2 regions of the Hydrogenophaga sp. 5NK40-0174 genome follow, and region 2 is predicted to be linked to the other one. Evidence: riboswitches for the same ligand, from Rfam matches in the RefSeq annotation. Region 2 holds a riboswitch; the other holds the start of a gene.
What was found. Region 2 has a riboswitch for S-adenosylhomocysteine ahead of ahcY (adenosylhomocysteinase). Riboswitches for the same ligand answer to the same signal wherever they lie in the genome.

Region 1 (6,709 bases), on a different contig from region 2:
AGTGCTTCGTTCCTGCGGCGCGCCTTTTCTGCCGAACGCACTTCGTCTTCCTGGCGCAGCTTTTCCACCGACTCACGCAGACGACGCTCGGCCTCGGCCGTTTCTTTTTCCAGTGCGGCCGAGATTGCCGAAGCCTGCCCAGAGGCGTCGGCGGACGACGGCGACGGGTCGACGTCCGCAGAAGGTGCGGGGGCATCCGTCGGCGGGGAAGAGGTATTCATGACGGGCCGAACAGCGCCGGCATCGTCTTCGCCCCCGCCCCAGCCGAGCCAGAGGGTCATCAACAGAATCGCACCTGCAAACAGCAGGGCAACAGGCAGCCATGCACGCTGGTCACCCAGCCAGGCCATGGCCCCATTGCCGTTGCCATGGCCTCGCCTGCGCCTGCCGGCTCTGCGCTTCTTGCTGCGCTCGCGCTGCGCATCACCTTCGCCTGCAGCGGGGAACACGGGCTCCAGCGGGCCAGCGCACCGGGTGCAGAAACGGGCTTTGTCTCGGTTCTCCGCCCCACACGAGGGGCACGTATTGGACATGCGAAAGGGAAGGCTGCCAGGCAGTCTCTTTGTCTTGGAACGGATTTTGTATCACAGGCCCTGCTCGCAGAAAGCCCGAACCTTTCCGTTCTGTGACCCTGAGCCAACACCCTCTGCCTGACGGCAGTCTTTGCCGCCAGACGGCACCCCTCTCCCGAAAGGCGTGTTTCGTGTCAGCTCTCGCGCATCATGACATCGGCCAGCCGGATCACCATGGCCCGCGGCATGAAGGCGCCACCCTTGGCCAGCATCCAGTTCATCAGGCCTGGAATGCACTCGCGCTTGCCTTCGATCATGGCCCGATAGCCCGCCTCCGCCACCTTCATGGGAGTGGCCACCCATGGCGTCCTGAACAGGCCGGATTTGTCCATGCCCGCAGCCCCCTTGAACCCTGTGGTGGTCGGGCCCGGACACAGCGTCGTCACGCTCACGCCATCGCGGTCAAGCTCGGCATGCAGAGCTTCGGAGAAATGCAGGACAAAGGCCTTGGATGCAAAGTAAAGCGCCATCCCGGGGCCCGGCTGATATGCCGCGGTGGACGCCACGTTCAAAATGCGGCCACGCTGGGCCAGAACACCCGGCAAGAACAGTTTGGTCACAGCCACCAGGCTGGTCATATTGAGCTGCATCAGCCCGAGATCCGGGCCCATCGGGGTGTCTTTGAACGTGCCAAACACGCCCACACCGGCGTTGTTGACCAGGATCCGGGGGCGCAAACCAGCCGCCTGCACCTGATCAAACAGCTGCTGTGGCCCATCCGGCTGTTGAAGATCGACCGCCACCACATGGACACGCGTGCGGTAGCGCGCCTCCCATTCGGCTGCATTGGATGCCAGGGCGTCGGCCCGGCGCGCCGTGATGACCAGGTCGTAGCCCTCCCGGGCCAGCACCTCAGCCAGATCGTGACCAATACCGGACGAAGCACCCGTCACCAGCGCCAGCGAACGCGGCTTGGTGGACGCAGGTGCCGCGGCAGGGGAAGTGGCAGGGGCGGCGTTCGGGGTCTCGGTCATGGTCATGGGCCTTGGCAGCAGGAACGTTCAAGGTCGCCATTTTGCGCGATGAGGGGCCGAGGGTCAGCATATACCCTTCCGGCTCATCGTCGCAAATTCAGACTTTCGGCGCCAACGGCGCCAAACCATCACAGATTCGGTGCCAGGCGGGTCCGCAAGGCCGACTCATCGACGCCGCTGCGCCGCGCCAGATCGGCCACCTGGTCATCGCCCACCTTGCCCACATTGAAATAAGTGCTTTGCGGGTGGCTGAAATAGAAGCCACTGACACTGGCCGCCGGTGTCATGGCGAGGCTTTCCGTCAGTGCCATGCCGATTTCCTGCGCCTGCAGCAGGTCAAACATGGCCCCCTTGACGCTGTGATCCGGGCAAGCCGGATAGCCAGGTGCCGGGCGGATGCCGACATATTTTTCCTTGATCAGCTCTTCGTTGCTCAGGGACTCCCCACCGGCATAGCCCCACAAGTCTTTTCGCACGCGCTCATGCATGCATTCGGCCATGGCTTCGGCCAGCCGGTCCGCCAGCGACTTGAGCATGATGGCGTTGTAGTCGTCGTGCGCATCGGCAAAAGCCTGGGCCCGCTTGTCGGCACCAATGCCAGCCGTCACGGCAAAAAGACCGATGTAGTCGGCTGCAACGCCTTTGGGCGCGATGAAGTCGGCCAGGCAGCGACTGGGACGCATCACCGGCTTTCCGTCCGGGCCGTCGATTTCCTGCTTCTCGGTTTGCTGACGCAGGCCGTGCCACGTCATCACGGGTTCTGCACGCGTTTCATCGGCGTAGATCGCGATGTCATCGTCATCCACGCGGTTGGCCGGGTACAGGCCAATCACGGCATTGGCGGTGAGCCAGCGCCCTTCGATGATCTTCTTGAGCATGGCCTGGGCGTCAGCATAGACCTTGCGCGCCTGCTCTCCCACCACCTCGTCATCCAGGATGGCAGGGAACGGGCCAGCCAGGTCCCAGGTCTGGAAGAAAGGGCCCCAGTCGATGTACCTGGCGGCCTCGGCCAGGTCGAAATTCCTGAACACGCGGCGACCGATGAATTTGGGAACAGCTGGCGCGACGGAGAAGTCCACCGGCGTGGCATTGGCACGCGCCTTCTCCAGCGGCCACATCGGCACGACTTTCTTGTTGGCGTGCTGCTGGCGAACGCGTTCGTAGTCGGCATTGAGCTCGGCGATGTACTGCACGCGGCCGTCGCCGATCAGGCCCTGGGCCACGCTCACGCTGCGTGAGGCATCAGGCACATAGACCACGGGGCCGGTGTAGTGGGGTGAAATCTTCACCGCGGTGTGCACGCGGCTGGTGGTGGCGCCACCGATGAGCAGCGGCATCGCCTTGTCGCGGAAGTAAGGGTCCTTCTGCATCTCGGTTGCCACCACCTGCATTTCTTCGAGGCTGGGGGTAATCAGACCCGAGAGGCCGATGATGTCGGCGCCCTCTTCCTTGGCCTTGGTCAGGATGTCCTGCCAGGGCACCATCACGCCCATGTTGACGACCTCAAAGTTGTTGCACTGGAGCACTACGGTGACGATGTTCTTGCCGATGTCGTGCACATCGCCCTTGACGGTGGCGATCACAATCTTGCCCTTGGAGCGGACATCGGCACCGGCGGCTTCGAGCTGGCGCTTTTCTTCCTCGATGTAGGGCATCAGGTGGGCCACGGCCTGCTTCATCACGCGGGCGCTTTTGACCACCTGGGGCAGGAACATCTTGCCGGCACCGAACAGGTCGCCGACCACGTTCATGCCGTCCATCAGCGGGCCTTCGATCACGGCCAGCGGGCGTCCGCCATCGGCCCTGATGAGTTGCCACATCTCTTCCGTGTCTTCAGTGATGTGGTCGTTGATGCCGCGCACCAGTGCATGGGTGAGCCGCTCGCGAATCGGCAGGCCGCGCCATTCATTCTTCTTGGTGTCGTCCTTGGCAGCGCCCTTGGCGCTTTCGGCAATCTCGATCAGGCGCTCGCCGGCATCAGGTCGGCGGTTGAGCACCACGTCTTCCACACGCTCGCGCAGCTCGGGCTCAAGTTCGTCGTACACACCGACCATGCCGGCGTTGACGATGCCCATGTCCATGCCCGCCTGGATGGCGTGGTAGAGGAACACGGTGTGAATGGCTTCGCGCACCGGCTCGTTGCCGCGAAAGCTGAAGGACACGTTGGACACGCCACCACTGACCTTGGCGCCGGGCAGGTGCTCTTTGATCCAGCGCGTGGCCTCGATGAAGTCCACCGCATAGTTGTCGTGCTCGGCAATGCCGGTGGCAATGGCGAAGATGTTCGGGTCGAAGATGATGTCTTCGGGCGGAAAGCCGACTTCATCGACCAGGATGCGGTAGGCACGCTCGCAGATCTCGATCTTGCGCTCGTAGGTGTCGGCCTGGCCCTTTTCGTCAAAAGCCATCACCACAGTGGCCGCGCCGTAGCGCTGGATCAGCCGGGCCTGGCGCTTGAACTCGTCAACGCCTTCCTTCATGGAGATGGAATTGACCACGCCCTTGCCCTGGATGCACTGCAAGCCGGCTTCAATGACTTCCCATTTGGACGAGTCGATCATGATCGGCACGCGGGCGATGTCGGGTTCGCTGGCGATCAGATTGAGGAAGCGCACCATGGCGGCCTTGCTGTCGAGCATGGCCTCGTCCATGTTGATGTCGACTATCTGGGCGCCGTTTTCCACCTGTTGACGGGCCACCGCCAGGGCGTCTTCATAGCGCCCCTCCAGGATCATGCGGGCAAACGCTTTGGAGCCGGTGACGTTGGTGCGCTCGCCGACGTTGACGAACAGGCTGTCCTCGCCAATGCTCAGCGGCTCCAGGCCGGAGAGCAGCATGGGGCGCACGACGACCGGCGGGACAGGCGCAGAGGCAGAAGAGGTGGAATCGACAGGATCAACGGACATGGGGCTCACCAGTAACGGAACGGCAATAGCTGGTGAGCGCCGTTGGTCAACCGCATGACACCCATGGGTGTTGCGGCGGGCCTGACGCCTGAACGGCAGGCCACTTCACTCAAGCCTGACGCCTGGCCATGCAGGCCGGGCGCTGCAGCGCTCCTTGAGGGACCATGATTTTAGCCGGCTTGCGTGGCAATGACCACCCGCTCAGCCGCGTGCGTCAAAAGCGACGATGTTCTCGGCCACATGGTGCAGCGGCACCACGCGGTCCACCGCCCCGAGCGCTACCGCCTCCTTGGGCATGCCGTACACCACACAGGTGGTTTCATCCTGCGCCACGGTGCGGGCGCCAAGGTCGTGCATCGCCTTCATGCCACGTGCGCCGTCGTCGCCCATGCCGGTGAGGATGATGGCCAGCGCATCCCTGCCGGCACAATCCGCCGCGGAGCGGAACAGCACATCCACCGAAGGCTTGTGGCGATTGACGGGAGGCCCGTCAGCGATGGCCACAAAATACTGGCCCGCCGCCTTGCGCAGCTGCATGTGCCGCCCACCCGGTGCAATGAGCACCTGTCCACGCTCGAGCCGGTCGCCGTCTCTCGCCTCCTTGACCCGCATGGCGCACAAGGTGTCCAGGCGCTGGGCATACATGGCGGTGAATTTCTCCGGCATGTGGAGCACAACGGCCATGCCCGGGCAGTCGGCCGGCAATCCCGTCAGCACCGATTCGATGGCCTGGGTGCCTCCGGTGGATGCTCCGATGACCACCGGTTTGTTCACCGACAGCGCGTGGAGCACCGCAGCGGGCGCTTTGGCAGCGGCGGCCGTGCTGGCCGGCCCTGCCACAGGCGCACTCACCCGCCTGGGGCGTGCCCGCGCGGCGGACTTGAGTGTCTGGGTCAGCTCGCGCCGGGATTCCTCGAGGAACTGTTTGAGGCCGATTCGGGGCTTTGCCACCACGGCCACCGCACCGGCAGCGAGCGCATCGAGCGCCATTCGGCTGCCATCGGTCGTCAGAGTTGAGCAGATGACCGTCGGGATCGGGCTGCTGTCCATGATCTGCCGCAGGAACGTCAAGCCGTCCATGCCAGGCATCTCGATGTCGAGCAGCAATACGTCAGGCGGCCGCTTCTCGATGGCTGGCTTGGCCAGCAGCGGGTTGGGAGCACTGCCGATCAGCTCCAGCTCGGGGTCGCCCTCGAGCAAGTGCATGATGGTCTGCCGCACCACGGCGGAATCATCCACCACATAGACCTGAATGCTCATCATTCTTCTCCCTGAATGGGTGTGGCACTGACGTCAGGCGCACCGTGCCCGACCATCCAGCGGACCCGGCGGTAGACTTCACCGCCGACGTCGGCATGCACGATGTGAATGTGCTTGCGCTGCAAGGCGTGCATCACCCATGCAACATTGTTTGCGCCCACATGGGTGCGGCGGTACAAGGTAGGAAACTGGTTTCCTCCACCGTAGACGTAGGCATGGCACATGCCGGGGTTGACACCCACGGACATCAACATGTCTTCCATGGTCTGCAGCGCCACCGAACCGTGTGCAGCGTTGAGGTGGCCGGAGCCCCCTCGCACGCCCACATGGACGATATGGCACATCGCACCAATGGTGCGGCGAGGGTCGGTGAGAATGACCGACACACAAGAGCCCAGCAAAGTCTCCAGGCGCTCACCCGCCATGGCCGTGGCCACCTGTCCCGGGTGCACCACGTACACCCGGCCAAGCGACTCCTGCTGCAGTATGGCCTGATCAGTGCGCCGGCGATAGCTCGAGACGAGCGCGTTCATTCGTCGGCCTCTTTGCGGAACGCGCCGGGGCCGAGCGGGGTGAGACGTGTTTTTGTCTTGACGCGGCCTTCAGCCGTTCCGATGAAGAACAGCCCTCCCGGCTTGAGCCTGGACGTGACCCGTTCGACCACTTCCACTTTTGTCGGCCCATCGAAGTAGATGAGCACATTGCGAAGAAAAACCACATCGAACGGACCCAGATCCTCAATCGGCTCGGTCAGGTTCAGGCGCCCGAAGTGCACGTTCTCCCGCAAGGTGGGCTTGATCTGCACCAGGCCTTCGGATTCGCCCTCGCCCTTGAGACAATAGCGCTTGAGCCTTTCGTCAGATACCTCGCGCATGCGGTCTTCCGGAAACACCGCCTGCGTGGCGGCGCGCAAGACGCGGTCGCTGATGTCTGTGCCCAGAATCGACCAGTGAGGATCGATCGTGCCCTTGCGTTGCAGGTCGCCCAGGAGCATGGC
Region 2 (6,709 bases):
ACGGCTTCGGGCTGCGCTGCCGCCCACATCATGGCAATGTGCCCACCCATCGAGCTGCCACCCACATGGTATTGCTGCAACCCGAGCGCATTGGCCAGCCCTGCCAGACGCCCCGCCTGCGTCCACGCGTCGTGCGCCAGTCCGGCGTCGGCGGTGGATTCGCCAAAACCGATGTGGTCCGGGAGAATGACACGGTAACGTCCGGTCAGGCCTTCTGCCACGCGGACGAAATGGTCTTTGTTGGCGCCGAAGCCGTGCAAGAGGAACAAGGGCTCACCTTCACCGCCCTCCAGATACACATACCGGGTGCCGTCCGGCATGTCGATGGCCTTTCGGCTAAGGCCGGCGCGCTCGCGCAAGTGCTGGGTGATCTGCGCCAATGCCTTGGCGGCGCCGGCGGGCGTATTGATACTGTCCATCGGGTCTCTCTTTTCTGTCGCTCTTGTTTGGCCTCGCGTGCGCGAGACTTGTCTCTGGCCTTCGATGCTACGGCGCCAGTGCCAGCAGCCTTATCCACCATGCGACAGCACGGCATCGACTACCTCGGAAAAGCCGTCGCCCCTCATGCCTGCCGTGATGTAACGTGGCGGCGTCGCCAGCTGCGTGAGCACGGGCTCGATGTTCCGGACACCCACGGACAGTGCCATCCTGGCGAACATCACCTGGTCATTGGCGGAGTCACCCACGTAGATCCAGCGATCCACGCTTTGCACCAGATCGACCTGAAGTCGCTCCTTCAAGGCCCATCGGGCGCCGCTCCATTTGTCGTGCTCGCCCAGCCATGCGTTGATGTGAATGGAACTGACCGTGACCCGGAACCCCAGCTCGGTCAATCGTGCACCGATGGCGTCGACTTCGGACGCGCCGAGATGGTGATGCTCGCTGTGGTCAATCGCAATGTCAGTCTCTCTGCCGGCACTGTCCCCGGCCAGCCTGGCCATCGGGAACTCGCGCAGCACGGTGTACGCCGCTTCTGCCAGCCGCGCAGCGTTCTCGGCGCGCTCGGTCTCTGGCTGAATCCAGTCTTTGCCCAGCCCGCCGTCTGCGCGGCGCCACAACATGACAGCCCCGTTTTCTGCCACGATGGCCCGCACTGGCCAGCTCAGCGCAAACGCCTCACTCCAGCCCGCTGGTCTTCCGGTGACAGCGACGACGGGCAGACCCTCTTGTTCGCACCGGGTCAATGCCGCGCGTGCCGAAGCCATCAGCTTCCCGTCTTTGGTCAAGGTGTCGTCGATGTCGGTCAGGATGCCTGCCACCTGCTGGCGAGACACCAGCGGCCAATCGGCCAGGGGAATGGGGGCGTTGGGCGAAGGTGTCATCGCGGCAGTGTCGCACAGGGCGGGCGACCGGGTGGCGCGCTGTGTTGTTCATAATGGCCGGCAACGTACTTTGTCTGGAGCTGACACATGCTGTCCCTCGAATTCCTGCTGATGCCGTTCCTGGGGCGGGGGGCCTTGTTCCGCATCAGTTCTCTGCTGGTACTGATCCCCGCCGAAAAGGCCATAAGACATTGCCTTGCTCGAAATGGCTTGCAAAACCTGACCGCACGCCTCGCGCCTGACCAGGCAGATAGAGCTTGTGAATGCACGGTGCGTGCTTGCCGCGCAGGCGTCGGAAAAGCCGATCTGATGCGGGGCTTTTCCGTTGCGCTTCTGGCGCTGTTCGCGGCTTGCCCGCTGAGGGCCGAGATCGTGAGCGCCGAATACGCCGATCCGACGGCGCGATACCGCCATGGCATTCTGGGCGACGCGATCGAATGGGGCACTCTGCAACTCTCGCTTCGCGATGGAAAGAGGTTGAGGATCGTCTTGCCTGAAACGCGGGTTTTCGAAGACACGGCGCCGCGACTCGCCGATCTGAACGGCGACAGCCGGCCCGAGGTGATCGTGGTCGAGAGCAGCAATGACGCGGGCGCGCGCCTTGCCGTGTACGGCGAGGAAGGGCTGATCGCTGCGACCCCCTTTCTCGGCCGGCCCAATCGCTGGCTGGCGCCAATTGGAGCGGCTGATTTCACCAGCGACGGCAAGGCAGAAATTGCCTATGTCGAGACTCCGCATTTGACAGGCAGTTTGCGTGTTGTCGAATTGCGCGGAGACAAGCTCGTACCGATCGCGGGCGCACGTGGCCTTACCAATCACAGAATCGGCGATCGAGAAATTCTGAGTGGCATCCGCAACTGTGGCCGCGGGCCGGAAATGATCCTGACGTCGTTTCCATGGCAACGGTCTGGCGTCGCGGAAATGCTGGCAGTCGAGCTGACCTGGCCAGAACTGCAGGTCGTCGCCTGGCGCTTTGAAGAGGATTTCACCCCGGCCCATGTCATGGCAGCGCTCGATTGCGGTCTGCAACCTGATTACCTGAAGTGATCTGCGGGCAGAGAATCGCGGCAGTGTCGCACAGGTCTGGCGACCGGGTGGCGCGCTGTGTTGTTCATAATGGCAGGTAACGCACTTTGTCTGGAGCTGACTCATGCTGTCCCTCGAATTTCTGCTGACGTCCTTGGTCGTGGTCCTGATCCCGGGAACCGGTGTCATTTACACCGTCTCGCAGGCGCTGATGAGCGGACGCTCCGGTGGTTTCTGGGCGGCGGTGGGTTGTACCTTGGGTATCGTTCCGCACCTGTTGGCCACCGTGCTGGGCCTGGCTGCCTTGCTCCACACCAGTGCTCTGGCGTTCCAGTTGCTCAAATATGCGGGCGCGGCATATCTTCTCTACATGGCGTGGGGCACCTGGCGCGACCGCTCCGGGTTTGTGCTGAACGCAGATGCGGCAGCGTCCTCAGTGGACGCACGCTCTGTGGCCACACGAGGCGCCTTGATCAACGTGCTCAACCCCAAACTGTCGGTCTTCTTTCTGGCTTTCTTGCCCCAGTTTGTGCCGACGGATCTGGCCGCTCCACTGTTGCCTCTCGTCACGCTCAGTGGCGTGTTCATGCTCATGACCCTGGTGGTGTTCGTGGTGTATGCGCTCCTGGCAGATCTGTTTCGCCAGCATGTCGTTGCCTCTGAGCGTGTCCAGAATTGGTTGCGCCGCAGCTTTGCGGCCGCATTTGCCGGGCTCGGTGTGCGTCTGGCGCTGGCCGATGACCACGTTTGACTGATCTTTTGCCGGCAATTTGAAACTTTGGCCGTCTTGTCAGGCGCAATGCCTCGGGTAGAATCTGTCCTATCCGAGGAGCGTTGCAGCGTTTCCACCCCGCCCCGGCGTTGCGCCAGGGAAGGCCGCGAAACGTGAGGCTCGGACCCTTTTCTTCGCAACGACGCTCATCCACTGTACGAGTGAGGTGAGCGGCTGAGGTTCTCTCCCCCCCTCCCGTTTGCCCACTGCCTGGTGACAAGGTCTGTTGCTTCAGGTGCGCTTTGCCGTCGGTGGACTGGTCTTGACCCATCCTGGATGGGCCAGGTTCGTCTGTTTGAATGTCTGATTGACTCATGGAGCTGAGCAAATGAATGCACCGCTGAAAAACACCGTCAACGCCGATTGCGTGATCGCCGATATCGGCCTGGCCGACTGGGGCCGCAGGGAAATCAAGATTGCCGAGACCGAAATGCCCGGTCTGATGGCCATTCGCGAAGAATTCGCCGCCAAGCAGCCGCTGAAAGGCGCGCGCATCACCGGGTCGCTGCACATGACGATCCAGACCGCTGTGCTGATCGAGACGCTGCAAGCGCTGGGCGCCGAAGTGCGCTGGGCCTCTTGCAACATCTTCTCAACACAAGACCACGCTGCTGCTGCCATTGCAGCCAGCGGCACGCCTGTGTTCGCTGTCAAGGGTGAAACCCTCAAGGACTACTGGGACTACACCCACCGCATTTTTGAATTCGCGGCCAAGGGCGAAGCAGGCGAAGGCCCGAACATGATTCTGGATGACGGTGGCGATGCGACGCTGCTGCTGCACCTGGGCAAGGATGCCGAGAAAGATCCCTCCGTGCTGGCCAATCCCGGTAGCGAAGAGGAGACCATTCTGTTTGCCGCCATCAAGGCCAAGCTGGCAGAAGACAGCACCTGGTACAGCCGCAAGAGCGCCGAGATCATTGGTGTGACCGAAGAAACCACCACTGGTGTTCACCGCCTCAACGAAATGTCCGCCAAGGGCACTTTGCTGTTCCGCGCCATCAACGTCAATGACTCGGTCACCAAGAGCAAGTTCGACAACCTGTACGGCTGCCGTGAGTCGCTGGTGGACGGCATCAAGCGCGCCACCGACGTGATGGTGGCCGGCAAAGTGGCCGTGGTTTGTGGCTACGGGGATGTGGGCAAGGGTTCCGCTCAGGCGCTGCGTGCACTGAGCGCCCAGGTGTGGGTCACCGAGATCGACCCGATCAACGCCCTGCAAGCCGCCATGGAAGGCTTCAAGGTTGTGACCATGGAATGGGCTGCCGACAAGGCCGACATTTTCGTCACCACCACCGGCAACCGCGACGTCATCACCTATGACCACATGGCCGCCATGAAAGATCAGGCCATCGTCTGCAACATCGGTCACTTCGACAACGAAATTCAGGTGGCCAAGCTGGAGCAGAACTGCCAGTGGGAAGAGATCAAACCGCAGGTGGATCACGTGATCTTCCCTGATGGCAAGCGCATCATCCTGCTCGCCAAGGGTCGCCTGGTGAACCTGGGCTGCGGCACGGGCCACCCCAGCTTCGTGATGTCCAACTCCTTTGCCAATCAGACCATTGCGCAGGTGGAGCTGTTCACGCACGCAGATGGCTACGACGTGGGCAAGGTCTATGTGCTGCCCAAGCACCTGGACGAGAAAGTGGCGCGCCTGCACCTGATCAAGGTCGGTGCGATGCTGACGGAGCTGACGGATGCGCAGGCGGCGTATATCGGCGTGCCGAAGCAGGGGCCTTACAAGCCCGACACGTATCGGTATTGAGCACCCCCGCCGCGCTGCGCGCGACCCCCTCAAGGGGGCGGCGCTGGTGGGCCGGCGGAGCCGGACCCACGGCGCCCTCGCAGTTGTCTGTGGCATTCGACCGTGCGTGTTGACCATTTGCTCGTTGAGCGGGGCCTCGCGGCTTCGCGCTCGCAAGCCCAGCGCCTGATTGGTGCGGGGGTTCGGTGGCGCTTGCCTGGTGGCGACTGGAAGGCGGTCTCCAAGAATGGTGAAGCGCTGCCTGACCATGCGGAGCTGGAGTTGCAGGACGTTGCCGAGGCGCGTTACGTGTCTCGTGGTGGCTTGAAGCTGGAAGCGGCGCTCAATCACACCGGCCTGTCAGTCAAAGGGCTGGCTTGTCTGGATGTGGGGCAGAGCACCGGTGGTTTCACCGATTGCCTGCTGCACGCTGGGGCTGCTTCGGTGGTGGGCGTGGACGTGGGGCAAGACCAGTTGCACCCCAAGCTACGGCAAGATGCCCGCGTTACCTGCATTGAGAAGTGCAACGCCCGCGAGTTGAGCCAGGCGCAAGTGGATGGCCCGTTCGGTCTGGTGGTGGGAGACTTGTCCTTTATCTCCCAGACGCTGGTCTGGCCCGCGCTGGTGCCGTTGATGGCCGAAGATGCCAGCCTGCTGATGCTGGTCAAGCCGCAATTCGAATTGCGGCCCGAGCACATTGGCAAAGGTGGTCTGGTGAAGTCGGCCAGCAGCTATCCGTTGGTGGAGGCACGCATTCGCCAGGCATGTGATGACCATGGCTTGCGATGCATTGACTATTTCGAGAGCGGCATCACCGGCGGTGATGGCAACCGGGAATTTTTTGTGTGGGCCAGGCGCGGCCAAGCCACGCGATCAAAAATGAAGTGAAGAAAGAGTGAGGGAAAACCGATGACAGCGGTTCCATTGAGTTTTGAGTTCTTCCCACCCAAGACGCCAGCCGGGGTGGAGAAGCTGCGAGGGTATCGCCAGGAGCTGTACACGCTCAAACCGGAGTTTTGCTCCGTCACCTATGGTGCGGGCGGTTCCACCCAGAAGGGTACCTTCGATGCCGTCAAGGAGATCATCGGCGAAGGCGTGGAAGCCGCGTCGCACTTCTCCTGCATTGGTGCCACGCGCGATACCGTGCGCGAGCAGCTGGCCGAGCTGAAAGCCATGGGCGTCAAACGTCTGGTGGCCTTGCGTGGCGATTTGCCCAGCGGTTATGGCATGGGCGGGCATTTTCAGTACGCCAGCGATCTGGTGGCCTTCATCCGTGAGGAAACCGGTCGTGACTTCCACATCGAAGTGGCGGCCTACCCTGAAGTTCATCCGCAGGCCAAATCTCCCGAGTCGGACCTCAAGGCTTTTGCCACCAAGATGAAGGCAGGTGCCGATTCGGCCATCACGCAGTACTTCTTCAACGCCGACGCCTACTTCCGTTTTGTCGATGAAGCGCGCAAGCTCGGCGTGGAAGCGCCCATCGTGCCAGGCATCATGCCCATCACCAGCAGCACGCAATTGCTGCGCTTCTCCGATGCGTGTGGCGCCGAGATTCCGCGATACGTGCGTTTGCGGCTGCAGTCCTTCGGGGACGACACGGCCTCTATCAAGGTGTTTGGTCTGGACGTGGTGTCCCGCTTGTGCGAGCAATTGGTCAAGGGCGGTGCGCCAGCGCTGCATTTCTACACCATGAACCAGAGCGAAGCGACCATGGGTTTGCTGCGTCGTCTGCCGTCCTGACAGGGCATGGAACAGTCGCAGCCAGGCGGAAAAATACTCCAAACGTCAAGCTGTTCGGTGAAGGCTGCGTCCGCTCGAAGGACGTGGCACCGGAGCTGTGCCTGA

Region 1: linked by a shared signal. The riboswitch ahead of metH (methionine synthase) and the one ahead of ahcY (adenosylhomocysteinase) in region 2 are both predicted to bind S-adenosylhomocysteine.

The regions. Positions count from the first base shown of each region.
Region 1 covers NZ_BAABWG010000003.1:522,482-529,190, reverse strand. Annotated here, with positions in the region: gene ABWV89_RS12015 (tropomyosin) at 1-449, opposite strand, end outside; partial or broken gene ABWV89_RS12010 (zinc-ribbon domain-containing protein) at 465-533, opposite strand; gene ABWV89_RS12005 (SDR family NAD(P)-dependent oxidoreductase) at 707-1,546, opposite strand; gene metH (methionine synthase) at 1,675-4,452, opposite strand; S-adenosyl-L-homocysteine riboswitch at 4,480-4,614, opposite strand; gene ABWV89_RS11995 (protein-glutamate methylesterase/protein-glutamine glutaminase) at 4,654-5,715, opposite strand; gene ABWV89_RS11990 (chemotaxis protein CheD) at 5,712-6,245, opposite strand; gene ABWV89_RS11985 (CheR family methyltransferase) at 6,242-6,709, opposite strand, start outside.
Region 2 covers NZ_BAABWG010000004.1:271,987-278,695, forward strand. Annotated here, with positions in the region: gene ABWV89_RS14610 (alpha/beta fold hydrolase) at 1-419, opposite strand, end outside; gene ABWV89_RS14615 (HAD-IIB family hydrolase) at 510-1,322, opposite strand; gene ABWV89_RS14620 (FG-GAP repeat domain-containing protein) at 1,410-2,369, shown strand; gene ABWV89_RS14625 (LysE family translocator) at 2,473-3,099, shown strand; S-adenosyl-L-homocysteine riboswitch at 3,169-3,275, shown strand; gene ahcY (adenosylhomocysteinase) at 3,449-4,885, shown strand; gene ABWV89_RS14635 (TlyA family RNA methyltransferase) at 4,988-5,752, shown strand; gene metF (methylenetetrahydrofolate reductase [NAD(P)H]) at 5,774-6,604, shown strand.